DNA from 3 places in the Bradyrhizobium sp. STM 3566 genome. Region 3 is predicted to be linked to each of the others. Evidence: predicted binding sites of a transcription regulator. Region 3 holds the regulator's gene; each other region holds the start of a gene.
The links. The regulator LexA, encoded in region 3, represses DNA repair genes until DNA is damaged. The targets are predictions, from matches to a motif close to TGTTCNNNNTGTGTTCNG.
Positions count from the first base shown of each region.

Region 1 (5,011 bases), 110 kb from region 3:
GGCGGCGAGACCTACTTCTCGGGCGCCATTCCTACCGGCACGCTCAACTTCCACACCGTGCAGGTCGGCGTGAACTATCACTTCGGCGGCCCGATCGTCGCGAAGTACTGAGCTGCGTCTCTGACGCTACCCGCGTTACGAAAGGCCGGCCTCGCGCCGGCCTTTTTGTTGTTTTCAGGCGCGTAGCAATACGCCAGCCCGCCCCCAGCGTTTTCGCCGAGATGTGGCTCCAGGGAGACACAACCTTTGGCTTCGGTGGTGTAAAATCACCACGTTACTTGAGTCATAGGGTCCGCTGCTCTTCCGCTCTCCGGAAGGCCGGAATGGAAACGGAACTGGGGAATGGATATGAAGAAGCTTTTGCTGGCTTCGGCCAGTTTGTTCGCACTCAGCGCGTTGGCACCGGCCTCGGCAGCCGATTTGGCGGCCCGCCCCTACACCAAAGCTCCGGTCGCGCCAGTCGCGATGTACAATTGGAGCGGCTTCTACCTCGGCATCAACGGCGGTGGTGCCTCGAGCCGCAATTGCTGGGATCTCAATGCTGTGCTCGGCGCGCCAATCCCGGTCGTGTCCGAAGGTTGTCACAACGCGACCGGTGGACTCGTCGGTGGTCAGGTCGGCTATCGCTGGCAGGCGGCCAACTGGGTGTTCGGGCTCGAAGCTCAAGGAGACTGGGCCAATCTGAAGGGGTCGAATGCGAGCCCGCTTGCCGCATTCGCGCCGGTCGTCAATCAGACCAAAATCGATGCGATCGGCCTGTTCACCGGCCAGGTCGGCTATGCCTGGAACAACGTGCTCTGGTACGTGAAGGGCGGCGCCGCGGTCACGCACGCCAAATATAACGGCCTTCTGGGCGGCGTGGTCGTCGACAGCGCAAGCGAGACCCGCTGGGGTGGCGCGGTCGGCACCGGCCTCGAATTCGGTTTCGCACCGAACTGGTCCGTTGCCATCGAATACGACCACCTGTTCATGGGCGGCCGCAACCTCAATTTCACTGTGCTTGGCATCAACGACCGGACCGACCGTATCAAGCAGGACGTCGACATGGGCACCGTTCGCCTGAACTACACTTTCGGCGGCCCTGTCGTCGCGAAGTACTGATCGCTGACCGACGTCACATCGCCACGAAAGGCCGGCCTCGCGCTGGCCTTTTTGTTGCGGCGGGCTGTTCAGGTGCAGTTCCGCGCCCGCTTGCTGCCACTTGCCGCCAGCGCGCCAACAATCCGTTGACGATTCGCAAGTCCCACTGGAAATCCTCCGCCGTTCTTCCTACGTTCGCTGCCATACCCATCGGCGCCGATCCCGGTTCCGGGCGAAGCGCGCCTTTTGCATTGGCGCGATCGCGCGTCTTTGGATTCCTTGAGGGACCAGCGGGATGGACGAAGTGATCAGGGCGAAGCGCCAACAACAGAACGCGGGCTCCAGCCTGCGCGCAATTACGATCCGCGGCGCGCGCGAGCACAACCTCAAGAACATCGACGTCGAGATTCCCCGCGACAAGCTGGTGGTGTTCACCGGCCTCTCCGGCTCCGGCAAATCCTCGCTCGCCTTCGACACCATCTATGCCGAGGGCCAGCGCCGCTACGTCGAGTCGCTGTCGGCCTATGCCCGCCAGTTCCTGGAGATGATGCAGAAGCCCGACGTCGACCAGATCGACGGCCTGTCGCCGGCGATCTCGATCGAGCAGAAGACGACGTCGAAGAACCCGCGTTCCACCGTCGGCACGGTGACCGAGATCTACGACTATATGCGCCTGCTCTGGGCCCGCGTCGGCGTGCCCTATTCGCCCGCCACGGGCCTGCCGATCGAAAGCCAGACCGTCTCGCAGATGGTCGATCGTGTGCTGGCGCTGCCCGAAGGCACCCGCCTCTATCTGCTGGCGCCGGTCGTGCGCGGCCGCAAGGGCGAGTACAAGAAAGAGCTCGCCGAATGGCTCAAGAAGGGCTTTCAACGCGTCAAGATCGACGGCACCTTCTACGAGCTGGCGGAAGCCCCAAGCCTCGACAAGAAATTCCCGCACGACATCGACGTCGTGGTCGACCGCATCGTGGTCCGCTCCGACATCGGCCAGCGCCTCGCCGAGAGCTTTGAGACCGCGCTGAAGCTCGCCGAGGGGCTCGCCGTCGTCGAGTTCGCCGACGCGCCCGCAGCCGCGCCCGCCGAAGAGAAAGAGAAAAAGAAGACCGCCAAGATCCACGACAAGAGCGGCCCCGAGCGCATCCTGTTCTCGGAAAAGTTCGCCTGCCCGGTGTCCGGCTTCACCATTCCCGAGATCGAGCCACGCCTGTTCTCCTTCAACAATCCTTACGGCGCCTGCCCCGCCTGCGGCGGCCTCGGCGTCGAGCAGCATGTCGACGAGGATCTCGTCATCCCCGAGAAGGATCTGACGCTGCGCAAGGGCGCGATCGCGCCCTGGGCCAAATCGTCATCGCCCTATTACGTGCAGACGCTGACCGCGCTCGGCAAGCACTACAAGTTCACGCTCGACACCAAGTGGAAGGATCTGCCGAAGAAGACGCAGAACGCGATCCTCTACGGCTCGGGCGAGGACGAGATCAAGTTCTCCTATGAAGACGGGGTGCGTTCCTACGACACCAAGAAACCGTTCGAGGGTGTCATCACCAATATCAACCGCCGCTACCGCGAAACCGAAAGCGAGTGGGCCCGCGAGGAGCTGGCGAAGTACTTCCACGACGTGCCCTGCGAGGGCTGTAATGGCTTCCGCCTGAAGCCCGAGGCGCTTTGCGTCAAGGTCGGCGGCAAGCATATCGGCGAGATCTCGGAGCTGTCGGTGAAGAAGGCCGGCGAGTGGTTCGCGGGCGTGCCCGAGGCGCTGAACAAGCAACAGAACGAGATCGCCGGCCGCATCCTGAAGGAGATTCGCGAGCGCCTCACCTTCCTGCTCGACGTCGGCCTCAACTATCTCACGCTGTCGCGCTCCTCCGGCACGCTGTCCGGCGGCGAGAGCCAGCGCATTCGCCTGGCCTCGCAGATCGGCTCCGGCCTGACGGGCGTGCTCTACGTGCTCGACGAACCCTCGATCGGCCTGCACCAGCGCGACAACGCCCGCCTGCTCGATACGCTGAAGCGGCTGCGCGACCTCGGCAACACCGTGGTCGTGGTCGAGCATGACGAGGATGCCATTCGCCTCGCCGACTACGTGCTCGACATCGGCCCCGGCGCCGGCATGCATGGCGGCAACATCGTCGCCGAAGGCACGCCCGCCGACATCATGCGCAACCCGAAATCGCTCACCGGCAAGTATCTCACCGGCGAGCTCGAGGTCGAGGTGCCGGAGCGGCGTCCGCCGAACCACCGCCGCACCATCAAGGTGGTGAACGCGCGCGGCAATAATCTCAAGAACGTCACGGCGGAGATTCCGCTTGGCCTGTTCACCTGCGTCACCGGCGTCTCCGGCGGCGGCAAGTCGACGCTGCTGATCGACACGCTCTACCGCGCCATCGCCCGCAAGCTGAACAATGCCAGCGAAGGTGCCGCGCCGCACGATCGCATCGAAGGCCTGGAGCACATCGACAAGATCATCGACATCGACCAGTCGCCGATCGGCCGCACCCCGCGCTCCAACCCCGCGACCTACACCGGCGCCTTCACGCCGATCCGCGAATGGTTCGCGGGTCTTCCCGAAGCCAAGGCGCGCGGCTACGAGCCCGGCCGCTTCTCCTTCAACGTCAAGGGCGGCCGCTGCGAGGCCTGCCAGGGCGACGGCGTCATCAAGATCGAGATGCACTTCCTGCCCGATGTCTACGTCACCTGCGACGTCTGCAAGGGCAAGCGCTACAACCGCGAGACGCTGGAGGTGCTGTTCAAGGGCAAGAGCATCGCCGACGTGCTCGACATGACCGTCGAGGAAGCCGCCGAGTTCTTCAAGGCGGTGCCGCGCGTGCGCGAGACCTTCCAGACCCTGCACCGCGTCGGCCTCGACTACATCCATGTCGGCCAACAGGCCACCACGCTCTCAGGCGGCGAAGCCCAGCGCGTCAAGCTCGCCAAGGAGCTGTCCAAGCGCGCCACTGGCCGCACGCTCTACATCCTGGACGAGCCGACCACCGGCCTGCACTTCCACGATGTCAAGAAGCTGCTGGAGGTGCTGCACGAGCTGGTCGCGCAGGGCAACACGGTCGTCGTCATCGAGCACAATCTCGAAGTCATCAAGACCGCGGACTGGGTCATCGATCTCGGCCCCGAAGGCGGCGATGGCGGCGGCGAGATCGTCGCCTGGGGCCCGCCGGAAGATATCGTCAAGGCGCCGCGGAGCTATACGGGGAAATTCCTGGCTCCGGTACTGGAGAAGGCGCGAAAGCCGAAGCGGAGGCGTGCGGCGAGCGAGGCGGCGGAGTGAGGGTCGGTTTGGACTCGGCCAATCTACGCGAAACCAAAGGTCTGCAATCAGAGTCATCCGTGAAGAGCGGCTAAGCGATTGAGCTGGAATCGCATTTGTGGTTGCGGGGTGTTTTAGGATTGCAGGGTTTTGATGCTTCGGGCATCGGAACCTTGCAATTTCATTTTCAGGATTCCGTCGAATCGCCAGACATGATTCGGTGGCCGCATCGGAGGTGGCGATGCGACCGAAGAAGCACAGGACGACGGGATCGGGCGATCTGTTCCGGGCCAGGCTGGACCAGATCATCAACATGAAGCACGAGCTGGTTCAGCTCGCTGGCAAGGTCGATTGGGACTGGATCGACGGCGAGATCGCGCCGCTCTACAGCGAGAACGGCCGGCCCGGCATCGCGACCCGCTTCGTGATCGGGCTGCTGCTGCTCAAGCACATTTACGGCCTGTCCGATGAGGGGTCTGCGAGCGCTGGGTCCACGACCCATATTTCCAGTACTTCACCGGCGAAGAGTTCTTCCAGCACGCCTTCCCGCACGAGCGCTCGGACCTGAGCCACTGGCGCAAGCGGCTCGGCGACAAGCTGGAACTGCTGCTGGCCGAGAGCCTGCGGGTGGCGCACGAGGCCGGCGCGTTACGCGGCCAAGACCTCAAGCGG
Region 1 is NZ_CP120692.1:3,642,011-3,647,021, reverse strand. Features, by position in the region: gene P6U27_RS17520 (outer membrane protein) at 1-111, shown strand, start outside; gene P6U27_RS17515 (outer membrane protein) at 349-1,101, shown strand; gene uvrA (excinuclease ABC subunit UvrA) at 1,376-4,360, shown strand; partial or broken gene P6U27_RS17505 (IS5 family transposase) at 4,581-5,011, shown strand, end outside.
Region 1: the regulator LexA is predicted to act here: its motif matches at 1,262-1,279, upstream of uvrA (excinuclease ABC subunit UvrA).

Region 2 (5,011 bases), 1.4 Mb from region 3:
GCGTCGAGCTGATGCGGTGAGGGGCGGTGATCGCTGAGGACGATGAACGGCAGCGCCTTGTTTCGCGGCACGTGCAGTCGCGTGAGATCGGCCACGCGGATCGTGCTGGTGCGCCGCGTCGCGATGATACGTTCGACCGCCTTGGTGCCGAAGCCCGGCACGCGCAGCAGTTCCTCGCGGCTGGCGCGGTTGACGTCGAGGGGGAAGCGGTCGCGATGGCGCAGCGCCCAGGCGAGCTTTGGATCGATGTCGAGCGGCAGCATCGCGCTGTCGTCGACGATCTCGCCGACGTCGAAGCCGTAGAACCGCATCAGCCAGTCGGCCTGGTAGAGCCGGTGCTCGCGCAGCAGCGGTGGCTGTATCAGTGGCAAAGCGCGGCTCGCATCGGGGATCGGGCTGAAGGCGGAGTAGTAGACGCGCCGCAGCCGGTAGGCGCCGTAGAGATTGGCACTGGTGTGGAGAATGGTGTGATCGGAGGCCGCGTCGGCACCGACGATCATCTGCGTGCTCTGGCCGGCCGGCGCGAAGCGCTGCGGTTTTGCCTTGGTTTTTGCGCTGCGGCTGTCCTCGGCTTCGTCGAGCTTGAGCCGCAGCCGGCCCATGGTGCGGCGGATCGCGCGGACGTCCTTCTCCGGCGCGAATTGCTGCAGGCTCGTCTCCTCAGGCATCTCGATGTTGATGGAGAGGCGGTCGGCATATTTGCCGGCCTCCGCGATCAGCGCGTCGTCGGCTTCGGGAATGGTCTTCAGGTGGATGTAGCCGCGGAAGTGATGCTCCTCGCGCAGTTTTCGCGCGACGCTGACCACCTGCTCCATGGTGTAGTCGGGGCTGCGGATGATTCCGGAGGAGAGGAACAGGCCCTCGATGTAATTGCGCCGGTAGAAGTCGAGCGTCAGCTTGACCACCTCCTCGATGGTGAAGCGGGCGCGTGCTACGTTCGAGGAGGCGCGGTTGACGCAATAGAGACAATCGTAATTGCAGGCGTTGGTCAGCAGTACCTTGAGCAGGGAGATGCAGCGTCCGTCCGGCGCATAGGAATGGCAGATGCCCATGCCTGGCGCGGTCGAGCCCATGCCCTTGCCGTCGCTGGAATCCCGTTTCTCGGTGCCGCTGGAGGCGCAGGACGCGTCGTATTTGGCGGCATCCGCCAGAATCTCCAGCTTGCGTTGTACGTCCATCCTGGAATCCCCTTGATTCAGCTCATGAATCCCTGAGCGCGCAATTCGATTGACTCTGTGGCCGCCGTTAGCTTTATATTAGAACATATCATGAACAAATGAGCCAGCCGTTGGTTCTTCTTTTGAGGACCACGGCACCAATCTCTGAAGGAGCGGCGAGCATGAGCGGCGCACGTGGAAGCGCGCTTGCGATCTTGCGCGGCCAGATCGAGCGCATCGAGACCGCGGAGGTCGCGCATCAGCACGAGCGCGTCGCGCTCGGCCATAGCGAGGCCGACGCTGCGCTGAAGGGCGGGCTGGCGCGCGCGGCAATCCACGAGGTGTTTTGCGAAGGACGCCAGGGCGCGGCCGCCACCGGCTTCGTCATGGGGCTTGCTGGGCGCGTCTGCGCGCGTCGACCGCTGTTGTGGGTGCGGCAGGATTTTTCGGAAATCGAAACCGGCGCGCTGTCGATGAGCGGCCTCGCCGAGCTCGGGCTCGACCCGCGCCGCGTAGTGATGGTGCGTGCCGCCGATGTCGAGAGCGCGCTGCGCACTTCTGCCGATGCACTCGCCTGCGATGCGCTGGGGGCCGTCGTGATCGAGCTCTGGGGCGAGATCAGGCAGTTCGATCTCGTCGCGAGCCGTAAGCTGACGCTCGCTGCGCAAGGCTCGGGCGTTACCGGTCTGATGCTGCGCATGGCCGCGCAGCCGCTGCCCTCCACCGCGGAGACACGATGGATGTTGCGGGCGGCGCATTCGCCGCCGGGCTCGATGTGGAGCGCCTGGGGCGCGCCGGTGTTCGATGCCGAGCTCTTGCGCAATCGTCATGGCCCCTGCGGCCGGTGGATCATGGAATGGAGTTGTGATGAGTGCCAGTTCAGCGAGCCGTCGACGTATCCTCAGCCTGTGGCTGCCGCGCCTGCCCATCGACCGGATCCAGCGCTTCTTCAGCAGCGCCGGGCTGGGTAAGGCCAATCATGAGCCGAGCATCGTCGTCATCAAGGACAACAATGCGCTGGTGATCCATGCGCTGGACGAGGCCGCCGAGCGCCTCGGCCTGTACATCGGCCAACCCCTGGCCAATGCGCGGGCGATGTGTCCTGACTTGAAGGTGTTCGATGCCGATACCGTCGCCGATGCCAAGACGCTCAGCGACATCGCCGACTGGTGCGACCGCTTCACGCCGCTGGTGGCGTTCGATGCGCCGCACGGGCTGTTCCTCGATATCACCGGCTGCGCGCATCTGTTCGGCGGCGAAGCCGCGCTGTTGCGAACACTGGTCCGCGCGCTCGGCCGGCAGGGCTTTGCCGTCAGCGCGGCGATCGCGGGCACTTCGGTCTGCGCCCGCACGCTGACGCGGCAGGCATCCGGCACCATCGTGGCCGATGGCGGAGAGGCGGAGGCGATCAGCGGGCTGCCGGTGTCCGCGCTCGGTGCGGGCGAGGCCATCACCACCGGCTTGCGTCGCGCCGGCTTGAAGACCATCGGCGATGTCGCCTCGCGCGAGCCGCACGAGATCACGGCGCGGTTCGGTGCGCGGTTCTCAACCCTGCTCGCGCATGCGCTCGGACAGGGCGATGCGCCGATCAATCCGCGCAAACCGCTGCCCGATTACATCGTGGAGAAGCGCTTTGCCGAGCCGATCGCGACCGACACGATGATTGCGATGACGCTGTCGCGGCTCGCCGACACGCTTGTTACGTCCATGGAGAAGCAGGGCAAGGGCGCGCGGCGGCTGGAGGCCGCCTTCTTCCGCACCGACGGCGTGGTGCGGGCGATCACGATCGAGACCGGACGTCCGGTGACGCGAAGCGCCGTGATCGACCGGCTATTCCGCGAACGCCTCGATGCGCTCGCCGATCCCCTCGATCCCGGTTTCGGCTTCGATATGGTGCGGCTGTCGGCGAGCCGCACCGAGATCGTGGTGCAGGAGCAGCGCGATCTCGATGCCCATGTCCACGACAATGACGAGCTTGCCGCGCTGATCGACCGCATCGCCGCGCGCATCGGGGGAAAACGCGTCGTCGTGCACCTGCCGCAGGAGACCCATATCCCCGAAAGCGCGGTGCTGGTTGCATCGGCGCAGCATCATCTCACCTCTGCCATGCAGGCCGAATGGCCGGCGCGCACCGAGAGCGAGCCGCCGCTGCGTCCCTTAAGGCTGTTCGACAAGCCGGAGCCGATCAAGGTGCCGTTCGCGACCGTGCCTGATGGTCCGCCACACCAATTCACCTGGCGGCGTGCGCTGCATGCGGTGGTGAGGGTGGAAGGGCCCGAGCGCATCGCGATGGAATGGTGGCGGCAGGACGGCAAGCAGCTGACGCGGGATTATTTCCGCATCGAGGATGCCGAGGGCCTGCGTTTCTGGATCTTTCGCGATGGTCTTTACGAGGGAGAGGTGTTCGACGGCGACGGCAAGCCCGCTTCTCCCGGCTGGTATGTGCATGGTCTCTTCGCATGAATACGCCCGCTTATGCCGAGATCGGCATCACCACCAATTTCTCCTTCCTGCGTGGCGGCTCGGATCCGCGCGCCTATGTGCATCAAGCCAGCGCTTTGGGAATTCCGGTGATCGGCATCGCCGATCACAACACGCTCGCCGGTGTGGTGCGGGCCTACAAGGAACTCGACAATGACGAGGTGCTGCACAAGCCGAAACTGCTGATCGGCGCCCGCATCGTCTTCATCGACGGCACGCCCGACATCCTGGTCTATCCGCACGACCGCGCGGCCTATGGCCGGCTGTGCCAGCTTCTCACCCGGGGCAAGCGCGGCGACGACATCACGCGGATCGAGAAGGGCGAGTGCCGTCTCACTTTCGTCGATCTCCTCGAGTTTTCGGAAGGCCAGCTCCTGGTCCTGACGCTACCGCATCGTTTCGACCCGGCGCAGGCGCTGGATGTTCTCGCAAAGCTCAAGGGCAGTCGCGCCGAGGGCGTGTGGCTGGCGGCGAGCCTGCTCTATCGCGGCGACGACCGCCGCCGCCTGGCGCGGCTCGACGATCTCGCGGTAAAAGCCAAAGTGCCGCTGCTCGCGACCAACGAGGTGCTCTATCACGATCCCGGCCGCCGGCCGCTTCAGGATGTGCTCACTTGCATCCGGGAGAAGACCACGATCGAGGCGGTCGGGCGAAAGCTCGAGGCCAATGCCGAGCGATTCCTGAAGACGCCGCGCGAAATGGCGCGGTTGTTCCGCGATTTCCCCGAGACGATCGCGGAGACCATACGCTTTGCGGACAGGATCGACTTCTCGCTCGACCAGCTCAAATACCAGTACCCGGACGAGCCGGTGCCGCCGGGCAAGACCGCGCAGGGACATCTGGAGGACCTGACCTGGGCCGGCGTGCAAAAGTATTTCGGTGGCGAGATCGACGACAAGCTGCGCGCCACCTTGAAGAAAGAGCTCGCGCTGATCGCCGAGCTGAAATACGCGCACTACTTCCTCACCGTGCACGACATCGTCCACTACGCGCGCAGCCAGAACATTTTGTGCCAGGGGCGGGGATCGGCGGCCAACTCGGCCGTCTGCTACGTGCTCGGCATCACCTCGGTCGACCCGACCAAGGTCGATCTGTTGTTCGAACGCTTCATCTCCAAGGAGCGGCTGGAGCCGCCCGACATCGACGTCGATTTCGAGCATTCGCGGCGCGAGGAGGTGATGCAATATGTCTATCGCCGCTACGGCCGCCACCGCGCCGCGATCATCGCTACCGTCATCCATTATCGCCCGCGCAGTGCCATCCGCGACGTCGGCAAGGCGCTTGGCCTGACCGAGGACGTCACCGCCGCGCTCGCCGACACCGTCTGGGGCAGCTGGGGCAAAGGCCTCAACGACATGCAGGTCAGGCAGGCC
Region 2 is NZ_CP120692.1:4,939,890-4,944,900, reverse strand. Features, by position in the region: gene P6U27_RS23900 (putative DNA modification/repair radical SAM protein) at 1-1,178, opposite strand, end outside; gene P6U27_RS23895 (ImuA family protein) at 1,340-2,128, shown strand; gene P6U27_RS23890 (DNA polymerase Y family protein) at 2,025-3,620, shown strand; gene P6U27_RS23885 (error-prone DNA polymerase) at 3,617-5,011, shown strand, end outside.
Region 2: the regulator LexA is predicted to act here: its motif matches at 1,258-1,275, upstream of P6U27_RS23895 (ImuA family protein).

Region 3 (5,011 bases):
ACGGCGTGTTCTGGTGGCTGATGGGGATCGGCATTGACTGGATGGTCGCGGTCTCGCGCTGGGTGGCGGCCCTACCGGGCGCAGTTGGCCGCATTCCGGCGTTCGGAATCGCGCCGTTGATCGCGGCCAGCCTCGGGATCATCGTGATGGGCCTGTTGCGCACGCCCTTGCGCTTGTCCGGCGCCCTGGTGCTGCTGGTAGCGATCCTCTGGGGACTGTCGGTGCGGCAGCCCGATATCCTGATTGCCGGGGATGGCGCGAGCGTCGCGGTCCGGGGCGGCGACGGGCGTTTGCATGTGATCCGCGCGAGCAAGGATGGCTTTCTGCTGAGGGAATGGTTAGCCGCCGATGCCGATCCGCGCGATGCCGCCAACGCCTCGTTGGCGAGCGGTGTGTCATGTGACGAGTCCGGCTGCGTGGCGCCGCTTGCGGACGGGCGGCTGGTCGCGCTTTCTCTGCGCATCGACGCGCTGGCTGATGATTGCAGCCGCGCTGCGTTGGTGGTGACGGCGCGGCCCGCGCCGCCCGATTGCGCAGCGATGGTGGTCGATCGGTCGCGCCTTGCCAGTCAGGGCGCGCTGGCTCTGACGCAAAACGGAGAGGGTTTCTCGGTGCAGGTGGTGAGGGCGAGAGGCGCAAGCCGCCCTTGGCTGCCGGCCGGCGCCGGCGAGGGGGATTTCGACGGCAGCCTTGCGCCGAAGACGGCCGTGCCCCGCAATCGGGACGCAACGCCATCGGAGGCCGACTTGCAGGCTGACGATTGAGGATCGATGCGGAGGAGGCGCGGGATTCTGCAGGACGCAAACCATACCATCTCGCCGGCCTCAGCCGGCGATGGCATTTCAAGTTCTGGCCCTCGACAAATCGGCCGGGGGCGCGCCGACGATCAGCCGATCGGCAGGCGTGTGATCGTGGACCTCGTCTCGGCGACGATCTGCGGCTTGTGCTCGCGCTCGCCAACCGGCTGGGTCACCGGCAGTTGCAGCACGGTCGCGCGCTGGCCTTCGACGAGCTGCGTCACCAGCACGTACTTGCCGTCGGGAAATTCGATCGCGTCATGATGGCGATCGGGAATGTGCGGATCGATCTTGCCGAACTTGCCGACGCGGGAGTTGACGGTGCGCGTCCAGATCCAGCGGTTGTCGTAACGAACGTTGTCGGCGAAAGCGAGCTCCGTTCCCGGCAGCAGGCAGACCGCGACGGAGAGATCGGCTTCAGAGGCGAAGCCGCGTGTCGAGGTGCCGCGGAAGGTTGTCGTGACGATCGTCTCGCCGACTTCGGCAGGGCGCGTCGCGACGGCATGCAGGCTATAGTCACACATCGGGTGCTCCTCATGCGAAGATAGCAAGCCGCACCTCTCTTGGAGGCGCAGGCCTCTATCAGGGTGAAGCATACAACGTTCTGCTCGGTTGTGGGCAAATCTGCGGCTGGGCTTCGCGAGCCGCGATCACATTATCTTTCCCGGATTCGATAGGAACAAAGCCGACGCCTGTGCATTCGAACGGCGCCAATGTCAGCGCCCCGCGGGTGCTGACCGGCTCGCTTATTGCCGGCTCGATTGCGGAGAGCTGCGCATCACATTCCGCGCGTCGCGAATTCGTACTGGCTCGATTGCTTGCGCACATGGCGGTGCGACTGTGTGGCAATGGCCTGCGACGCTGATGCTGCGATCAGCGCTGCAATGATTGTCCATGAAACATCTGGCGGGTGGCGTCTCCTCGAAGCTGTGGCCGCGAAGCGATGTTGCTTCGTGCGGCGTGCCGAGGATCTCGCACCGGAAAAAGGACCGGATAGTCTGAGCAGAACCGGAAAGACCATCCAGCCAGAGCGGAAAATGATCCGCTCCAAGAGGTGTCCAACGACCGCAGACCGCTCAGTACTTCCGGTAGAGCCCGATCAGCTTGCCCTGAATCTTCACGCGGTTCGGCGGAAGAATGCGGACCTCGTAGGCGGCATTGGCTGGCTCGAGTGCGATCGAGGCGCCGCGGCGGCGGAAGCGCTTGAGCGTGGCCTCCTCGTCATCGATCAGCGCCACCACGATGTCGCCGGTATCGGCGCTCTCGTTGCGCTGGATCAGCGCCATGTCGCCATCGAGGATGCCGGCCTCGACCATCGAATCGCCGCGCACTTCGAGAGCGTAGTGCTCGCCCGCGCCGAGCATGTCGGGCGGTACGCTGATGGTGTGGCTGCGGGTCTGCAACGCCTCGATCGGCGTGCCGGCCGCGATGCGGCCCATCACGGGCACCGCGACGGGACGCTCGCCCTCGTCAACAGGCGGGCTGGAGCTCGCGCGCACCTTGCCGAGATTGCCCTCGATGACGCTCGGCGTGAAGCCGCGGCGATTGCCGGCAGCGGCCTGGAGTTCGGGCAGCTTGATCACCTCGATGGCGCGGGCGCGGTTGGGCAGGCGGCGGATGAAGCCGCGCTCCTCGAGCGCAGTGATCAGGCGATGAATGCCTGACTTCGAGCGCAGGTCGAGCGCATCCTTCATCTCGTCGAAAGACGGCGGCACGCCGCTTTCCTTCAGACGTTCGCTGATGAACCGCAGAAGCTCGTATTGTTTGCGCGTCAACATCTCGACCAAAGTCCCCCGGTTGATGTCGTTCGATTCCGAGACGATGAATTCAGCGATAAGCCGCTACATCCTCGAAACAAATCATGAACGGACACTATATGTTCGATATGTGTTCCGCAACTGCTTAATTTACGGTGAACGGGGCAAATCTCGCGGAATGCGTGTGCCGTGCAGCTCAGACGGGGAGCCGCAGCACCTCGCAAGGCGTGCCGGCCTCGGCCTTCGGCGCGAACGGCGCGCGTACGAGAAGTACCTGTGCCGCAGCGAGATTCGCAAGCAGAGAGGAGTCCTGATGGCGGACGGGAAGGGCGACGAGCGTGCCGTCGCCGCGCAGTTCCAGTCGCGCACGCAGATAATCCTCGCGCTGGTCATTGGCCCCGAGATCGCGGCCCAGCACGGCGCATTCGCGGCGATGATGAATCACCGAACGGCCTGACAGGGCGCGAATCAGCGGCACCATGAACAGGAAGGCGCACACGTATGATGACACGGGATTGCCGGGCAGGCCGATCACGCGCATGGCGCCGAGCCGTCCGTGCATCATCGGCTTGCCGGGCCGAATCGCGATCTTCCAGAACGCCATCGAGATGCCTTCGCCCTTCAGCGCCTGCTGAACCAGATCGTGATCACCGACCGATGCGCCACCGGTCGTGATCAGGATGTCGGCGCCGCTCTCGCGAGCGCGGCGGATGCCGGCGGAAGTGGCCTCCAGCGTGTCGGCGGCAACGCCGAGATCGATGGTCTCGGCGCCCTCGCTGCGGGCGAGCGCGTGCAGGGCATAGCCATTGGAATAGACGATCTGGCCGCGACCGGGCGCGGTGCCCGGCATCACCAGCTCATCGCCGGTGGCAAGGATCGCGACCCTCGGACGGCGGCAGACGGCGAGCTGCGGATGATTCATCGCAGCGGCGAGCGCGAGATCGCGCTCGGTGAGACGGGTTCCTTTGCGCAGCAGCACGTCGCCCTCGCGGAAGTCGACGCCGGCGGGACGAATGTGCCGTCCGGGAATCGCGGCTTCCTTGATCATGATGTGCTTGCCGTCGGCGACCGTGTCCTCCTGGATCACGACCGCATCGGCGCCGTCGGGAATAACGCCGCCGGTAAAGATCCGCACCGCTTCGCCGACGCCGACCGTTCCCGCGAACGGACGGCCCGCTGCGGCTTCGCCGATCACCGCCAGTCTGGAATCGATCGTTGCCGCGTCTGCCGCGCGCACGGCATAGCCGTCCATCGCCGACATCGCTTCCGGCGGCTGCGTGCGCCGCGCCGCGACGTCCCGCGCGAGCACGCGATGGTAGGCGGTGTCGAGGGCGACCGTCTCCTCGGCCAGCGGCTCTGTGCCTGCGAGCACGGCGGCAAGCGCGTCGGATACCGGCATCAGGGCCACGGCGAACTCCCGCAACAAATCGAACAAATCGAAGGACTCGGTCGGCAAAGTTCTAGCCGAGCGGAGGGGCTGAAGCAAAAGACCTCCTCAACCCGGCGAAAAGCCACACTTCCTTTCCGCACTGGCTGTCGATGACAAAACTGCTCGAAAAGGCACTTCAAGCCGTGCGGCGGCTTCCTGCGGATAGCCAGGACGAGATTGCGTGTTCGATATTGGCTTTGATCCTGACGTCGAAGCCCCGTTCCGCCGCTTCGAGCGAAGAGGCGCAGGTTCACGGAACGCGCGACCCACGATCTGATTAGCATTGCCGATTATGTTAGGGAGCACAGCCCGTAAGGCGCGTTGCGATCCTTGAATCGCTTCAACCGGCTGGACGAAAAGGCTGGCGAAATCGTCATTCTCACGATTCAGCATCCCGCACGGGAACGCGAGCACTCGGATGCCTAAGGTGGCTCAAGTCCGCCGCGGCATGATCCGGAAGGCGAGGCAGACCGGCACGAGGACGGCCATGGCGAGCACGAGAAGGACGAGCGCCACGGCCAGCATCGGTCAACGCTCCGTCGGATCGTCCGGACTGACGTCCGCGACGTCGGGCGCCCTGGGACCTTGATCCTTGTCGGGCAGCGGATCGGCCTGGGATTTCAGGTCGGCGGCCTTGCTGATCAGCTTGGCGGAGAGGTCAGAATCCGAGGTGGTTCTGGCGAATTCGAGCAGGAGCGAGGCTTGCTTGGTGAGATAGGTCTTGCCCAGCACGTCGATCAGTCCAATGTAGAAGTCCCAACGGACTCATGAGTCCGATGGGTGGTATTCCGTTCCCGGAACTCTGTATAAAAATGCACAAAGTGATTGGGTTCCTCATCGCGTGCAATTTAGTTTCGGGAACTGAGCACGAACCGGGCCTCCCGCGGCTCAGATACCCAGCGCTTTCAATGCGTTTCCGACGTCACGCGGCGAGGTGACATGCACGGTCTTCAAGCCGCGCGCCCGCGCTCCCTCGACGTTCTCGGCGAGGTCGTCGAAAAAGACAATGCGATCCGCCGGCACCCCGA
Region 3 is NZ_CP120692.1:3,533,097-3,538,107, forward strand. Features, by position in the region: gene P6U27_RS16970 (ComEC/Rec2 family competence protein) at 1-764, shown strand, start outside; gene P6U27_RS16975 (hypothetical protein) at 887-1,321, opposite strand; gene lexA (transcriptional repressor LexA) at 1,874-2,575, opposite strand; gene glp (gephyrin-like molybdotransferase Glp) at 2,751-3,962, opposite strand; gene P6U27_RS16990 (hypothetical protein) at 4,512-4,715, opposite strand; gene P6U27_RS16995 (HAD family phosphatase) at 4,872-5,011, opposite strand, start outside.